DNA from 2 places in the Stappia quadratibracata genome. Region 1 is predicted to be linked to the other one. Evidence: predicted binding sites of a transcription regulator. Region 1 holds the regulator's gene; the other holds the start of a gene.
The links. Region 1 encodes LexA, which represses DNA repair genes until DNA is damaged. Its sites were predicted from a motif close to TGTTCNNNNTGTGTTCNG; they were not measured.
Positions count from the first base shown of each region.

Region 2: a site for LexA is predicted at 5,054-5,071, ahead of H7H34_RS04355 (PA0069 family radical SAM protein). Genes of this name have one in related genera too.

Region 1 is NZ_JACMIA010000001.1:2,466,961-2,474,255, forward strand. It holds gene trpD (anthranilate phosphoribosyltransferase) at 1-306, shown strand, start outside; gene trpC (indole-3-glycerol phosphate synthase TrpC) at 299-1,108, shown strand; gene moaC (cyclic pyranopterin monophosphate synthase MoaC) at 1,112-1,633, shown strand; gene H7H34_RS10850 (molybdopterin molybdotransferase MoeA) at 1,666-2,880, shown strand; gene lexA (transcriptional repressor LexA) at 3,055-3,771, shown strand; gene H7H34_RS10860 (ComEC/Rec2 family competence protein) at 3,806-6,286, opposite strand; gene gltX (glutamate--tRNA ligase) at 6,499-7,295, shown strand, end outside.
Region 2 is NZ_JACMIA010000001.1:951,309-958,603, forward strand. It holds gene H7H34_RS04325 (AtpZ/AtpI family protein) at 1-134, shown strand, start outside; gene H7H34_RS04330 (F0F1 ATP synthase subunit A) at 217-975, shown strand; gene H7H34_RS04335 (F0F1 ATP synthase subunit C) at 1,054-1,281, shown strand; gene H7H34_RS04340 (F0F1 ATP synthase subunit B) at 1,396-1,962, shown strand; gene H7H34_RS04345 (F0F1 ATP synthase subunit B) at 1,973-2,452, shown strand; gene H7H34_RS04350 (ribonuclease HII) at 3,140-3,802, opposite strand; gene H7H34_RS04355 (PA0069 family radical SAM protein) at 3,881-5,050, opposite strand; gene H7H34_RS04360 (EF-hand domain-containing protein) at 5,180-5,413, opposite strand; gene H7H34_RS04365 (MBL fold metallo-hydrolase) at 5,744-6,712, opposite strand; gene moaB (molybdenum cofactor biosynthesis protein B) at 6,831-7,295, opposite strand, start outside.

The DNA.
Region 1 (7,295 bases):
GGCGAGATCCGCCTGTTCGAGATCTCGCCGAAGGATGTCGGCCTTGCGTTCCACGACCCCGCCGACCTGAAGGGCGGCGAGGCGCCGGAAAACGCCGTCGCGCTCAAGGCCGTGCTGGAGGGCGAAAAGTCCGCCTATCGCGACACGGTGCTGATGAATGCCGGCGCGACGCTGGTGGTCGCCGGCCGCGCACCGAGCCTTGCCGAGGGCGTCGCGATGGCCGCGAATGCCATCGACAGCGGCAATGCGCTGGCGCGCCTGTCGCGTCTCGTCGAGGTGTCGAACGAGGTGCGCGGCGATGGCTGACATCCTGGAAAAGATCGGCGCCTACAAGCGCGAGGAGATCGCCGCCGCCAAGGCCGCCGTGCCGCAGGCCGAGATCGAGCGGCGCGCCGCCGAATCCGACGCCCCGCGCGGCTTCCTGAACGCGCTGCGCGCCCGCAAGGACGCCGGCGAGTTCGGCCTGATCGCCGAGATCAAGAAGGCAAGCCCGTCCAAGGGCCTGATCCGCGCCGACTTCGATCCGCCGGCGCTGGCCCGCGCCTATGAGGCCGGCGGCGCCGCCTGCCTCTCCGTACTGACTGACACCCCGTCCTTCCAGGGCGCGCCGGAGTTCCTGGTCGCGGCGCGTGCAGCCACCGCGCTTCCGGCCCTGCGCAAGGATTTCCTCTACGACACCTATCAGGTGTTCGAGGCCCGCGCCTGGGGCGCCGACTGCATCCTGATCATCATGGCCGCCGTCGACGACGCGCTGGCCGCCGATCTGGAGGCGACCGCCTTCGGCCTCGGCATGGACGTGCTGGTCGAGGTGCACGACGCGGACGAGCTGGAGCGCGCGCTGCGCCTCACCTCGCCGATGATCGGCATCAACAACCGCAACCTGAAGACATTCGAAACGCGGCTGGAAACCAGCGAGACGCTGGCCGGACTGATCCCGGACGACCGTCTCGTCGTCGGCGAATCCGGCCTGTTCACCCCGCAGGACCTTGCCCGGATGGAACGCTGCGGCATCTCCACCTTCCTGATCGGCGAGAGCCTGATGCGCCAGGACGATGTGGCCGGCGCAACGCGCGCGCTGCTGGCGCGTCCCGGACTTGCGGCGGAGTAGGACATGGCTGGCACATCTTCTGGAGACGCTTCCCCGCGCTTGACCCATCTGGACGAGAGCGGCGCGGCCAACATGGTCGACGTCTCGACCAAGGAGGTCACCTCCCGCGAGGCGCAGGCCGAAGGCCATGTGCGCATGAAGCCGGAAACGCTGGCGCTGATCCTGTCCGGTTCGGCCAAGAAGGGCGACGTCATCGCCACCGCCCGCATCGCCGGCATCATGGCCGCCAAGCGCACCCACGAGCTGGTGCCGCTCTGCCATCCCCTGCTGCTGTCCAAGGTCGCCGTCGACATCGTGCCGGACGAGGCGCTCCCGGGCCTGCGCGTCACCGCGATGGCCCGCGTTTCGGGCCAGACCGGCGTCGAGATGGAGGCGCTGACCGCCTGCTCGGTCACCTGCCTGACGATCTACGACATGGCCAAGGCCGTCGACCGCGGCATGACCATCGGCGGCATCCGCGTCCTTGCCAAGTCCGGCGGCAAGTCCGGCGACTGGACCGCGGCGAGCGAAACGAACCCCGCCTGACACAAGGCCAACTGACATGAGGCACTGCTGACATGGCGCTGATCTCGGTCGACGAAGCCCTGTCGCGACTTCTCGGCGACGTCGAGCCGCTCGGCTCCGAGACCGTGCCGCTCGCACTGGCCAATGGCCGCGTGCTGGCTGCCGACCTTGCCGCGACCCGCACCCAGCCGCCCTTCGCCGCCTCCGCCATGGACGGCTATGCCGTGCGCGCGGCCGATATCGCCACCGTTCCGGCCGTGCTCAAGCTGATCGGCGAAGCCCCCGCGGGCCGCGCCTTCTCCGGCACCATCGGAGCGGGCGAGACCGTGCGCATCTTCACCGGCGCACCGCTTCCCGAAGGCAGCGACACGATCCTGATCCAGGAAAACGCCGAGCGCGACGGCGAGCGCGTCACCGCGCTGGAAAGCGCACCGCTCGGCCGTTTCGTGCGCCCCGCCGGGCTTGATTTCAAGGTTGGCGAAACGCTGCTGAGCGCCGGTACGCGGCTCGACTATCGCCGCCTTGCGCTGGCGGCCGCCATGAACCATCCCGTGCTTGAGCTGCGCCGCCGACCGAAGGTGGCGATCCTGGCGACGGGCGACGAACTGGTCGAACCGGGGGAGCAGCCGGGGCCCGACCAGATCATCGCCTCCAACCATGCGGGCATTGCCGCCCTGGTCGAGGATTGCGGCGGCGAGCCGCTGCAGCTCGGCATCGCCTCCGACCGGCGCGAGCATATCGCGGAGAAGATCGCCGAGGCGCGAGCCGTCGGAGCCGACATCCTCGTCACGCTTGGCGGGGCCTCCGTCGGCGACCACGATCTGGTGCAGGAAGTGCTTGCCGCCTCAGGCATGGAACTCGGCTTCTGGCGCATCGCCATGCGGCCGGGCAAGCCGCTGATGGCCGGCCGCATCGAGGGCATGCGCGTGCTCGGCCTGCCGGGCAATCCGGTCTCAAGCCTCGTCTGCGGCGTTCTCTTCCTGCGTCCGCTGATCGACGCCCTGCTCGGCCGCCCGCCGCGCCGGCGCGATGCCGAACTGCTGCCGCTGACCGCCGATATCGGCGGCAATGACCAGCGCGAGGACTATCTGCGGGCGCGCATCCTGCGCCAGGACGACGGCACGGAGCGTGTCGCCCCGTTCGAGCGGCAGGACTCCTCCATGCTGGCAACGCTCACCCGCGCCGATGCGCTGGTGGTGCGCCCGCCCCATGCGCCCCCCCTGCCCGCCGGCACGCCGGTGCCGGTCCTGCGCCTGCCGCAGGGCTGAGCCGACCCCGCGCCCTACCGCTTCCCGTTTCGTTCCCTATGGGCATTGTGGAACAAGGCAGGAACGGTTAGACTATGTTCATGATTTGTACATAGCCTGAGTCGCAGGCAGCGATCGGCAGCAGCCGGCCGATATCGGCCAGGCCTTGCGTGCCAGAGCGGGGGACCCAAGCGCATGTTGACGCGCAAGCAGCACGAATTGCTCCTGTTCATCCACGAACGGCTGAAGGAAACCGGTGTTCCTCCCTCGTTCGACGAGATGAAGGACGCGCTCGATCTGCGGTCCAAGTCCGGCATCCACCGGCTGATCACCGCGCTGGAAGAGCGCGGGTTCATTCGCCGCCTGCCGAACCGCGCCCGGGCGCTGGAGATCGTCAAGCTGCCGGAATCGGTTGCGCTCGGCCTTGCCTCGCAGCGCGGCCAGGGCTTCTCGCCCTCCGTCATCGAAGGATCTCTCGGCAAGACGCCGCCGGTGGAAACAGCCCCAGCCCCACCGCCCGCGGCCAATGACAGCGTCGAGATCCCGGTCATGGGCCGCATTGCCGCCGGCGTACCGATCGAGGCGATCCAGTCCCACAGCCACACCATCGCCATGCCGGCCGACCTGCTCGGCAACGGCGAGCACTACGCGCTGGAAGTGCGCGGCGATTCCATGATCGAGGCCGGCATTCTCGACGGCGACACCGTGGTGATCCGCCGTTCCGACAGCGCCGACAGCGGCGACATCGTCGTCGCCCTGATCGACGACGAGGAAGCGACGTTGAAGCGCCTGCGCAAGAAGGGCGCGTCCGTTGCGCTGGAGGCCGCAAACCCGGCCTACGAAACCCGCATCTTCGGTCCGGGACGCGTGCGCATCCAGGGCAAGCTCGTCTCGCTGTTCCGTCGCTATTGAGGCCGCGCGCCGGACGGGGCTCCTGGCAGGCGGGTCATTTCGGCGTCCAGGGTCGGCGACGCCCGTAGCTGGGGACCACGGCAACAGCGAGAGCATCGCCTGTGCCTGATGGCGACTGCCAAGCCGATGACGCTTGCGCGAGCGCTGATCGAGATGCGGCCGAGGCGGCCGGCGCACTGAAATAGAGCGCAACGGCGCCGTCGCGGGCAAGCCGCGCCCCGTCGAACACCTGCCTTGCCCGGCAATCGGGCGGGGCAATCAGCGCCGAGACGATGATGTCGGCCTTGCGGCAATCCTCTTCGAAGGCGGCGCTGTCGCGCACCAGCGAGACCAGCAGCGCAGGCGGGCCTTGCCCCGCTGCAAAGGGCCCCGGCCCCGGTCCTGCCACCGGTCCCGGCGGTGCATTTGCGGAGGCACCGTGCCGGGCACCCGCCCCCGGCGGACCATGCGCGCGCACTAGACAGGCCAGCTTGTCGCAGCGAAGGTCGCCGGCCGCGATCCGCCGGTTCCCGTGGTGCTGCACACTGATGCCTTCCGCCCGCAACCAGACCTCCGGCAGGAACCCGCTCGGGCGCGATGAAACGCGCAAGGCCCCGGCCGCATCGCGCACGGCAATGGTCGTGCCGGTGGCCGAGATCAGCATGTCCGGCTGCCGATGCAGGGCATAAAGCAGGACGGAGGCGGCAAGCGGCAGCAGGGCGACTGGGCGATATCCCCGCGGCGCAAGGCAGGCGACAAGCCCTGCCGCCACCACCAGTAGCGTGCCGCCAAGCGAGGGCGCGCCGATCACCCCGTCCTCCGGCGTCAGGTTGCTGACCCAGGTCGCCATCGCCACCACGAGATCGATGCCAGCGCCCATCGCCGCGAGCGGCAAGGCCTCCAGCCCGAAGGGCAGCAGGGCCAGCGCCAGCACCGCGAACGGCATGACCACGAGTGTCACCACCGGCATTGCCAGCAGGTTGCCGAGCGTACCGAGCGGCGAGATTCGGTGGAAGTGATAGGCGCCGATGGCCCCCGTCGCCAGGCCCGCGATCAGCGAGGTCAGGAGAAGCCCCCAGAACCAGCCCGCAGCGCCCGATGTCGCGGCCTGCAGCAGCCCCCCACGACCCGGCGGCGCCATCGGCCCCTGGCGCTCGCGCGCGGCGCGCCGCCGGGTTATTTCCTCATAGGCGGCGATCAGGGCGATCACGGCGGCGAAGGACATCTGGAAACCGGGATCGAGCAACGCCTCCGGCAGCATCGCAAGGATCAGCAGGACGGCAATCGCGACATTGCGCAGCGTCAGGGCCCGCCGCGAGAAGATGCGCCCCGAAAACACCAGAACGATCATCAGGAAGGCGCGCTGCGTTGCGATGGAGGCACCGGAAATGCCGAGATAGAAGACGGCGGCCGACATCGCCGCAACGGCGGCCCAGGCATCGATCCGCCGCTCATGCACCAGATGCGGGAACAGCGCCAGAAGCGCCCGCACGACGAAGAACACCGAGCCGGCGAACAGCGCCATATGCAGGCCGGAAATCGCCAGGATATGCGCAAGGCCGGCGGTCCTCAGCGCCTCCGTCACCTGCTCTGGGATCAGAGAGCGGTCGCCGGTGATCAGCGCAATGGCAAGCGCGGCGGCCGTCGTCTCGCCGAGCGCGGCGATGATCCGCGCGGCAATCGCCTGACGCAGACTGGCGATCCCGGCTTTCAGCCGTAGCGACAGCGGTGCGGGACCGAGATCAATGCGGCTCGGCGCGCCGAAGGCAAAACCGGTGGCGCCGATGCCGTCGAAGAAGGCACGAAAGGCGAAGTCGTAGCCGCGGGGCATCACGGCAGCCGACGGCGGCATCAGCCTCGCGCGCAGCCGTACAGCCTCGCCGACAGAGATCCTCTCGCCTTCGGGGTCGCCGCGCAGCGACACGCGGACCCGATAAGGCATTGCTGACGCTGGCAGCCGCTCTATCCCCGCAACGCGCAGCAGCAACCGCGTGCCGCGGTCGGTGCGCTCGACCTCCTCCGCAAAGCCGGTCAGTGTCACGCTCCGCGCCCGATCGATCACCGGGGCGGCAACAAGTGCGGTGCGCAATGCCCCGGCGAAAAGTCCCGACAGCACCAGCGCCAGAGCCAGTAACACAAGGCCCCGCACGCCGCGGCGCGCCGCGAAAAACCAGCCGGCCCAGGCAAGAATGGCGGCAAGCGCCAGAACGGGGACCAACGGCTCGGACGGCAGGCGGAAATAGACAGCGATGCCGAAGGTGAAGGCGAGCGCGGCGAAGGCGAGCCCGCGCCCCTGCGCAAGGCTTTCGGCACAGGCAGCTGCGAACCTTGTCCCCGCCCCTTGCGTTTCGTGCCATCCTGCGCGGGCTCGCCGACGACGGGCAAGCAGATCGGCAAGCAGCAAGGGGGCGAGCGCAAGCCAGCGGCGTTCCCCACTGCCGCTGCCCGTTCGTCCCGGCGCCGCTGCCGGCACCGCCCTTGGCGCCGCATCCGGCAGCGCTCGCCTGTCGTCGTCGTCCTCGCCCGCCCGGGACACCTGGCCGCCCCTTCCCCTCGCCGGCGCGCGCGTGCCCCTCGCTCGGGCATTGGTGGCGCGGCGCCGCTGTGTTACACGGTCGCCGACCGTGCCAGGACCGAAGCGTTGCATTGCAACCCGGGTTCGCGCAAGACGCGAAACGGCACCGGATATTCCCGAAGGCACGCCGGACGCTCTGCGCCGGTGCCGCCACCGATCACGAGGCCTTTTGAATGAGCTCTCCCGTCGTCACGCGCTTTGCGCCCTCCCCGACCGGCTACCTGCATATCGGCGGCGCCCGCACGGCGCTGTTCAACTGGCTTTATGCCCGGCGTTTCGGCGGCAAGATGCTGCTGCGGATCGAGGACACCGACCGCGAGCGCAGCACCGATGCGGCCATCTCCGCGATCCTCGACGGCCTGACCTGGCTCGGTCTCGACTGGGAGGGCGAGGCGATCTCGCAGTTCGCCCGCGCCGCGCGCCACCGCGAGGTGGCCGAGAGCCTGATCGAGAAGGGCATGGCCTATCGCTGCTATGCGACGCCGGAAGAGCTGACGGCGATGCGCGAGGAGCAGCGCGCCAACGGCCTGCCGCCGCGCTATGACGGGCGCTGGCGCGACCGCGATCCGTCCGAGGCCCCGGCCGGCGTCAAGCCGGCGATCCGCCTCAAGGCGCCAGTCGACGGCGAGACGGTGATCGAGGACAAGGTGCAGGGCCGCGTCGTCTTCCCGAACAAGGATCTGGACGATCTGGTCCTGCTGCGCTCCGACGGCACGCCGACCTACATGCTGGCCGTCGTCGTCGACGACCACGACATGGGCGTCACCCACATCGTGCGCGGCGACGATCACCTGACCAATGCCGCCCGCCAGACGCTGATCTATCAGGCGCTCGGCTGGGACGTGCCGGTGATGGCCCATATCCCGCTGATCCACGGTCCGGACGGCGCCAAGCTGTCGAAGCGCCATGGCGCGCTCGGCGTCGAGGCCTACCGGGCCATGGGCTATCTGCCCGCCGCCATGCGCAACTA
Region 2 (7,295 bases), 1.5 Mb from region 1:
TCGACAAGGGTTTCGGCACGAGTCCGTGGGGCTTGATCGTCTTTCTCTTGTTGGGATTCGTCGCGGGCGTGCTGAACGTCTTGCGCTCTGCCGGCTTGATCGCGGAGCAGCAAGACAGGACGCGCGACGGATAGTTCGAACCTGAATTCAGGCCGGTGAGCGAAAGGGATTCGCACGCCGGCGTGCCATGCGACCGCTAGACGAGGGGCTAACCCGGTGGCGAACGATCCGATCTCTCAGTTCAAGATCACCAAGCTCGTTCCGATTGAGGTCGGTGGCCTCGATCTTTCCTTCACCAATTCCTCGCTGTTCATGGTGGCGACCACGGCTGTCGTGGCGACGTTCCTGATCCTGTCCACGAGCGGACGCGGTCTGGTTCCGGGACGCTGGCAGTCGATCGCGGAAATGTCCTACGAGTTCGTGGCGAACACGCTGAGAAATGCCGCCGGCAACGAGGGAATGCGATTCTTCCCGCTGGTCTTCTCGCTGTTCATGTTCGTGCTGATCGCCAACCTGATCGGCATGGTTCCCTACTTCTTCACCGTCACCAGCCACCTGATCGTCACCTTCGCGCTGTCGATGCTGGTGATCGGTACGGTGATGATCTACGGCTTCGCCAAGCACGGCGCCAAGTTCCTCAAGCTGTTCATGCCGGACGGTGTGCCGCCGGTGCTGTACATCCTGGTGACGCCAATCGAGATCATCTCGTTCCTGTCGCGTCCGGTCAGCCTGTCCGTCCGTCTGTTCGCCAACATGCTGGCGGGCCACATCACGCTGAAGGTCTTCGCAGGCTTCGTCACCTCGCTGATCGCCGCCGAGGGTCTGGGCATCATGGGGCCGGCGCTGTCGATCCTGCCGCTCGCGATGACCGTCGCGATCACCGGGCTTGAATTCCTGGTGTCCTTCCTGCAGGCCTATGTTTTCACGGTTCTGACTTGCATGTACCTCAACGATGCCCTGCATCCGAGCCACTAAGAGTCAGTTTGGTTCGGCCCCGCAATAAGGCGGGGCCGTCGTTACGTCGCTGCAATCTCACCTCAAGGAGCTAGTGTCATGGAAGCTGAAGCAGCAAAGTACATTGGTGCGGGTCTCGCCTGCCTTGGCATGGCCGGTACCGCTCTCGGCCTCGGCAACATTTTCGGCAGCTACCTGTCGGGCGCCCTGCGCAACCCGTCTGCCGCTGATGGCCAGTTCGGCCGCCTCATTTTCGGCTTCGCCGTGACCGAGGCGCTCGGCATTTTCTCGCTTCTCGTCGCCCTTCTCCTGCTCTTCGCCGTCTGATAACGACGTCGGATTGCGTCAGCGACGCAAACTTTCCGGCCGGGCGCATGGCGCGCCCGGCCGGCGCTTCGCGCAAGGCGCGATGCGAGCATGGCTGCGGCATTGGAGATGATAATGGCCACGACCGGCGCCGAGACCCAACACGGCAGCACCAACGCTGTCATCGAGATCCCGGCCGACGAACATTCGGTCGGCACGTTCCCTCCTTTCGACGGGGCGACCTATCCTTCGCAGCTGCTCTGGCTCGCGATCACCTTCGGCCTGCTCTACTGGATCATGAGCAAGGTGGCTCTGCCGCGCCTGAGCGGCATCCTGGAGGATCGCCGCGACCGGATCGCCGGCGACATCGCCGAGGCGAACCGTCTGAACGAAGAGAGCAACGCCGCGATCGCTGCCTATGAGCAGGCGCTGGCGGAAGCTCGCAACAACGCTCACAAGATCGCCCAGGAAACCCGCGAGAAGCTGAAGGCCGACGTCGACCGTCGCCGCTCCGAGACCGAAAAGGGTCTCGCCGAGAAGCTGTCGCAGGCCGAGGCCCGCATCGCCGAGGTCAAGGCCGCCGCGCTGGGCAATGTCAGCGAGATTGCCACGGAGACCACCAGTGCGCTGGTCGAGGCTCTGATCGGCAAGGCGCCGACTGCGACCGAACTCAACAAGGCCGTCGATACGGCGATGAAGTGAGGACAGACTGATGGACGCTACTGCATGGTCTTTCGTCGGCCTCATCATCTTTCTGGCGATTATCGTCTATGTGAAGGTCCCCGGCATGATCGGGACCTCTCTGGACAAGCGCGCCGACACGATCCGCAAGGAACTTGAGGACGCCCGCCGTCTGCGCGAGGAAGCTCAGGCCCTGCTGGCCGACTATCAGCGCCGCCGCCAGGAGGCCGAAAGCGAAGCCGAAGGCATCGTCGCCGAAGCCAAGCGCGAGGCCGACCGCCTGACGCTCGAGGCCAACGCGGCCCTGGAAGACCTGATCGCCCGCCGCACGGCCGCTGCCGAGCGCAAGATCGCCCAGGCCGAATCCCAGGCGATCTCGGAAGTGCGTGCGCGCGCCGCCGATATCGCGGTGGCCGCCGCCGAGACGATCCTCGCCAAGAAGGTTGCCGGCAATGTCGGTGAAGAGCTTCTGGCCAAGAGCATCGAGGAAGTGAAGACGCGCCTCAACTGAGGCAGGCTTCATCTCCATACAGCTACAAGACGGCCCCGCTTGCGGGGCCGTTTTCGTTTGTGCGGCTGATGGGAAGATCGTCGCAGGCGCTGCCCCCCCTCTGTCGGCTGCGCCGACATTTCGCCCACAAGGGGGAGAGAGGAGCGTGACGCTCCGCCTGTGTGGCATGGCCTCCTCGCACCAGGCTCGCCGGTCGTCATTCCGGGCGAGCATCGCGAGCCGGAACCGGAGAGCCACGGCGGTTGCGGTGTCTTGCGGGAGCGCGGCCGAGAGGCCCTCGGCTCTCCGATCTCGGCTCGGCGCTGCGCTTGGCCGGGGTCAAGGCCGAGGAGGAGGTGAGACGTGCCACGTTTTCAAGCCGTCATCCCGGCCGCAGGCGAAGCCGGAGAGCCGGGAGCCATTGGCACCCTCGGCAGGTGTGAGGCGGGAGGCGGTCACCACATCCTCGGCTGTCATACCTGCGAAGGCGGGTATCCAGTATCCGCCGAAGCGGATGGTGGCGCCAAGCCAGCCGTCTCCGGCTGTCTGGCGGCAGCGCTAGGGCCTGAGCCGTTACCTTTCGGGGTTACTGGTTCCCGGTCTTCGGCTTCGCCGAAACCGGGATGACATCCTGCGCTTGGGGTTCATGTCCGGAGGATCGTTTCCGCCGCTCCTGCGCTCTGCCCTCTTCCGGCATCTCCGCCCCGCCTAGTCGTCGCGCAGGCCGAGGGCCACGGCGACCGGGCGGAAGCTGCGACGGTGCAGCGGACAGGCACCGATCTCGGCAAGCGCGGCGGCGTGGCGGGCCGTGCCATAGCCCTTGTGCCCGGCAAAGCCGTAGCCGGGAAAGACGCCGTCCATGCGGGTCATCAGCCGGTCGCGTGTCACCTTGGCGACGATGGAGGCCGCGGCAATGCACAGAAGGCGCCCGTCGCCCTTGATCGCGGCCTGTCCGGGGCAGGGTAGGTCCGGGGGCACGTCGCGCCCGTCGATCAGGCAGGCAAGCGGGGCGAGCGGCAGGGCGTTTGCAGCGCGGGCCATGGCGCGCAGGGTCGCCGCACGGATATTGCGCGCATCGATCTCGCGCGGCGAGGCGAGCGCCACCGCGACGTGGGAGGTCTCGAGGATTTCCTCATAAAGCTGCTCGCGGCGCGCCTCGGTGAGCTTCTTGGAATCGGCAAGCCCGTCCGGCACCGCCTGATGGTCGAGAATGACGGCGGCGACGGCGACGGGACCGGACCACGGACCCCGTCCGGCCTCGTCGATGCCGGCGAGCCGGCCCTCGAACCGGCGCGACAGCTTGCGCTCGGCAGAAGGGTCGAGATCGGCCGGAAGGGCCAGCTCAAGGGCGGTGGAAAGCGAAAGGCGCATGGTGCCCAAGGTTCCGCCAAGCCGGCACGCACGCAACCGCTATCTTTGCGAAATCCACCGGGTGCGGCGGTTATGAGGTCAAAACAGCTGCAACTGGACGCCGCCGGCGGTCGGGGGAATGAACAGGTCCGTGCTCAGGGTCTTGCGGCTGCGGTTGAGGCCGAGCCGCTTGCTGGCCAGCGCGAAGCGGTTGGCGAGCTGCTTGGCATAAGGCCCGTCGCCGCGCATCCGCTTGCCCCACTGGGCATCGTAATCCTTGCCCCCGCGCATGGAGCGGATGAGGTTCATGACATGGCGGAAGCTGTCCGGCCGATGCCGCAGCAGCCAGTCCCGGAACAACGGGCTGACCTCGATGGGCAGCCGAAGCAAAATGTAGCCGGCGCCCGTCGCGCCGTTCTCGCAGGCCGCTTCCAGGATCCGCTCCATCTCCGAATCGGTGAGCGCCGGGATCACCGGCGCGATCATCACCGAGGTCGGGATGCCGACCTGCGACAGGCCGCGGATCGCCTCCATCCGCTTGGCGGGCGTTGCCGCGCGGGGCTCCATGGTACGGGCGAGCTTTCGGTCCAGCGTCGTCACCGACAGGGCCACGCGCACCAGCCCGCGCTCGGCCATCGGGGCCAGAATGTCGAGGTCGCGCAGGACCAGGGCCGACTTGGTGACGATGCCGACCGGATGATTGCACCGGTCGAGCACCGACAGGATCTCGCGCATCAGCTTCCGCTCTCGCTCGATCGGCTGATAGGGATCGGTGTTGGTTCCGATGGCGATGGTGCGCGGGCTGTAGTTCGGGCTCGACAGCTCGCGCTCCAGCAACTCGGCCGCATTGGGTTTCACCGTCAGGCGCGTCTCGAAGTCGAGGCCGGGCGACAGGCCGATATAGGCGTGGCTGGGACGGGCAAAGCAGTAGATGCAGCCATGCTCGCAGCCGCGATAGGGATTGATCGAGCGGTCGAAGGAAATGTCGGGCGATTCGTTGCGCGTGATGATGGTTCGCGCGCGCTCTTCCTGCACATGGGTCTTGAGCGGGGGAAGATCGTCCAGCGTGCCCCAGCCGTCGTCGAAACTGTCACGGCTCTCTTTCTCGTAGCGGCCGGCCATGTTGAGACCGGCGGCCCGGCCGCGTCCGCGATGGGCATTGACGCTGGCCGACAGCGTCTCCTCGGACGCTTCAGGCGGATCGTTTTCGGTGGTGCGCGTGTGTGCCGGAATGGCCATGGGACTGCCCGGATGTTCCTGCTGAACTATGATCGGAACATAACAGGAACAAATGGCCGAGGGAAGCGGGCAAGCAGGGAGAGGGAAGGCGGCGGCAAAATGCAGATCGCCCCGTGTCCGAGGGGGACACGAGGCGATCGGGCAGGTAGCAGTGGCTGATTAGCCGCCGCTGCTCTGGAGCAGGGCCGTGTACTCGGCCTCGGAGAGCGTACCGTTGCCGTCGGTGTCGGCGGCGGTGAAGGCCTCCTCGGTGACGTTCGGCAGCACGGCGGTCACTTCGGTGAAGGTCAGGTCGCCGCTCTGGTCGGCGTCGGCGGTCGCGAAGGACGTGTCCTGAGCGAAAGCGGAGCCGGCAAAGGTGAGAGCCGCAAGGGCGATGATCGTTCTCTTCATGGTGTTGGCCTCCATGTGAGCCTGTATTCGGTACCGCAGGTCTGGGTCTGTGTGTACCGGTGGGGGCGTCGTGCCGTCCACGAGAGAAAAGGTGGCGTCCCATCTGGGCTCGTCCGCGTTGTTCAAGGGGTCTTTTCGGGGAGAAACAATGGCGTAACAAAGATGTGTCCGGATTGTGAAACCTGGTGACTTCAGGAAAACTGCGGGGTTCGGGCGCGTTGCTGGATATTCATAGGTAAAAAAGACAGGGGCTGAACCAAATGAAACAGCCCCGGAGATGCTCCGGGGCTGCAGGTGGTGCGCCGGCGCAATGCCGGAAAACCGAATCTCCTAAAGCGCGAACTGATAGGCCGCCGGGGTCCAGCGATAGCTTTCGCCGGCCGCCTGGATGTAGCCGAGGGCCGGGAAGGGCATGTGATAGCCCGTCACCGGCACCTTGTCGGTCGCCACCATGTCGAAGATGCGCTTGCGGGTCGCCGCCGCCTTCTCCTTGTCCATGTCGAAGCGGACATGCCAGTCCGGCCGCTGGATCGAGGCGACGAAGTGGTTGGCGACATCGCCCCAGATCAGCAGCCGCTTGCCGCCGCTCTCCACGTGGAACGACATGTGGCCCGGCGTGTGGCCGGACGTGTCGATGCCGGTGATGCCCGAGACCACCTCGCCGCCGTCGCCGATGAAGGTCATCTTCTCGGCCAGCGGCGTCACGTTGGAGCGCACAAGCGTGGCGACGCGCTCTGTCGGGCCGGACATGCGCTCCTCGGCCGACCAGAAGTCGTACTCGGCCTGGCCGGCGACATAGCGGGCGTTCGGATAGGTCGGCGCGCCGCCGCTCATCAGGCCGCCGATATGGTCCGGGTGCATGTGGGTCAGCACCACGATATCCACCTGGTCGGGCGTGTAGCCGGCGGCGGACAGCTGGCTCGCCAGCGTGCCGGCATCGCCGCCAAGGCCCGTGTCGAAGAGGACGAGCTGGGACCCGGTGTTGACGAGCACCGGCGTGAAGCCGTTGACCATCTTCTCGGACGGCAGGTTGTTGGCCTCCAGAAGCTCGGAGACCGCTCCGGCCTCCTGGTTCTCGCCGAAGATCGGGTGCGGCCCGTCCATCGCGCGCGCGGCGTCGAGAATGGTGGTGATCTCGAAGTCGCCGAACTTGATGCGGTTGAAGCTCGGGGTGGCGGTGCCGAGCATCGGCGCTTCCGCCCGCACCCGCGCCGCGCCGGAAACGATGGCCGGCGCGGCGAGAGCGCCGACGGCGGCGCCGGTCAGAAGCGTCCTGCGGTTGAGACTGAGTTCGATCATGTCCTGAAACCCTCCCGTTGGGATCAACAAAGCTCCGCTGCGGCACTTAGGCCCCGCCGGCATGGCGGAAAGCGGCAATCACGCATCCGTGAAGGTGAGGGGGAGGATTTCGGACGCGTCACGCCTCGCGCAGCTTGCCGCGCTTCAGGTGCTCGTCGAGCCGGGGCATGATCTCCACGAAGTTGCAGGGCATGTGCCGGTAGTCGAGCTGCCACTTGAGAATGCCGTCCCAGGCATCCTTGCAGGCGCCGGGGGAGCCGGGGAGGACGAAGACATAGGTCGCGGCGATGACGCCGCCGGTCGCGCGCGACTGGATCGTCGAGGTGCCGATCTTGTCGTAGGAGATCCGGTGGAAGACCTCGGAAAAGCCGTCCATCTTCTTCTCGAACAGCGGCTCGATGGCCTCCGGCGTGACATCGCGTCCGGTGAAGCCGGTGCCACCGGTGGTGATCACCACATCGACATCCGGCGAGGTGGTCCAGGCCTTTACCACCGCCCGGATCTTTTCCACGTCGTCGGTGACGATGGCGCGGTCGGCAAGGCGGTGGCCGGCCTCCTGCAGCCGGGCGACCAGCGTGCCACC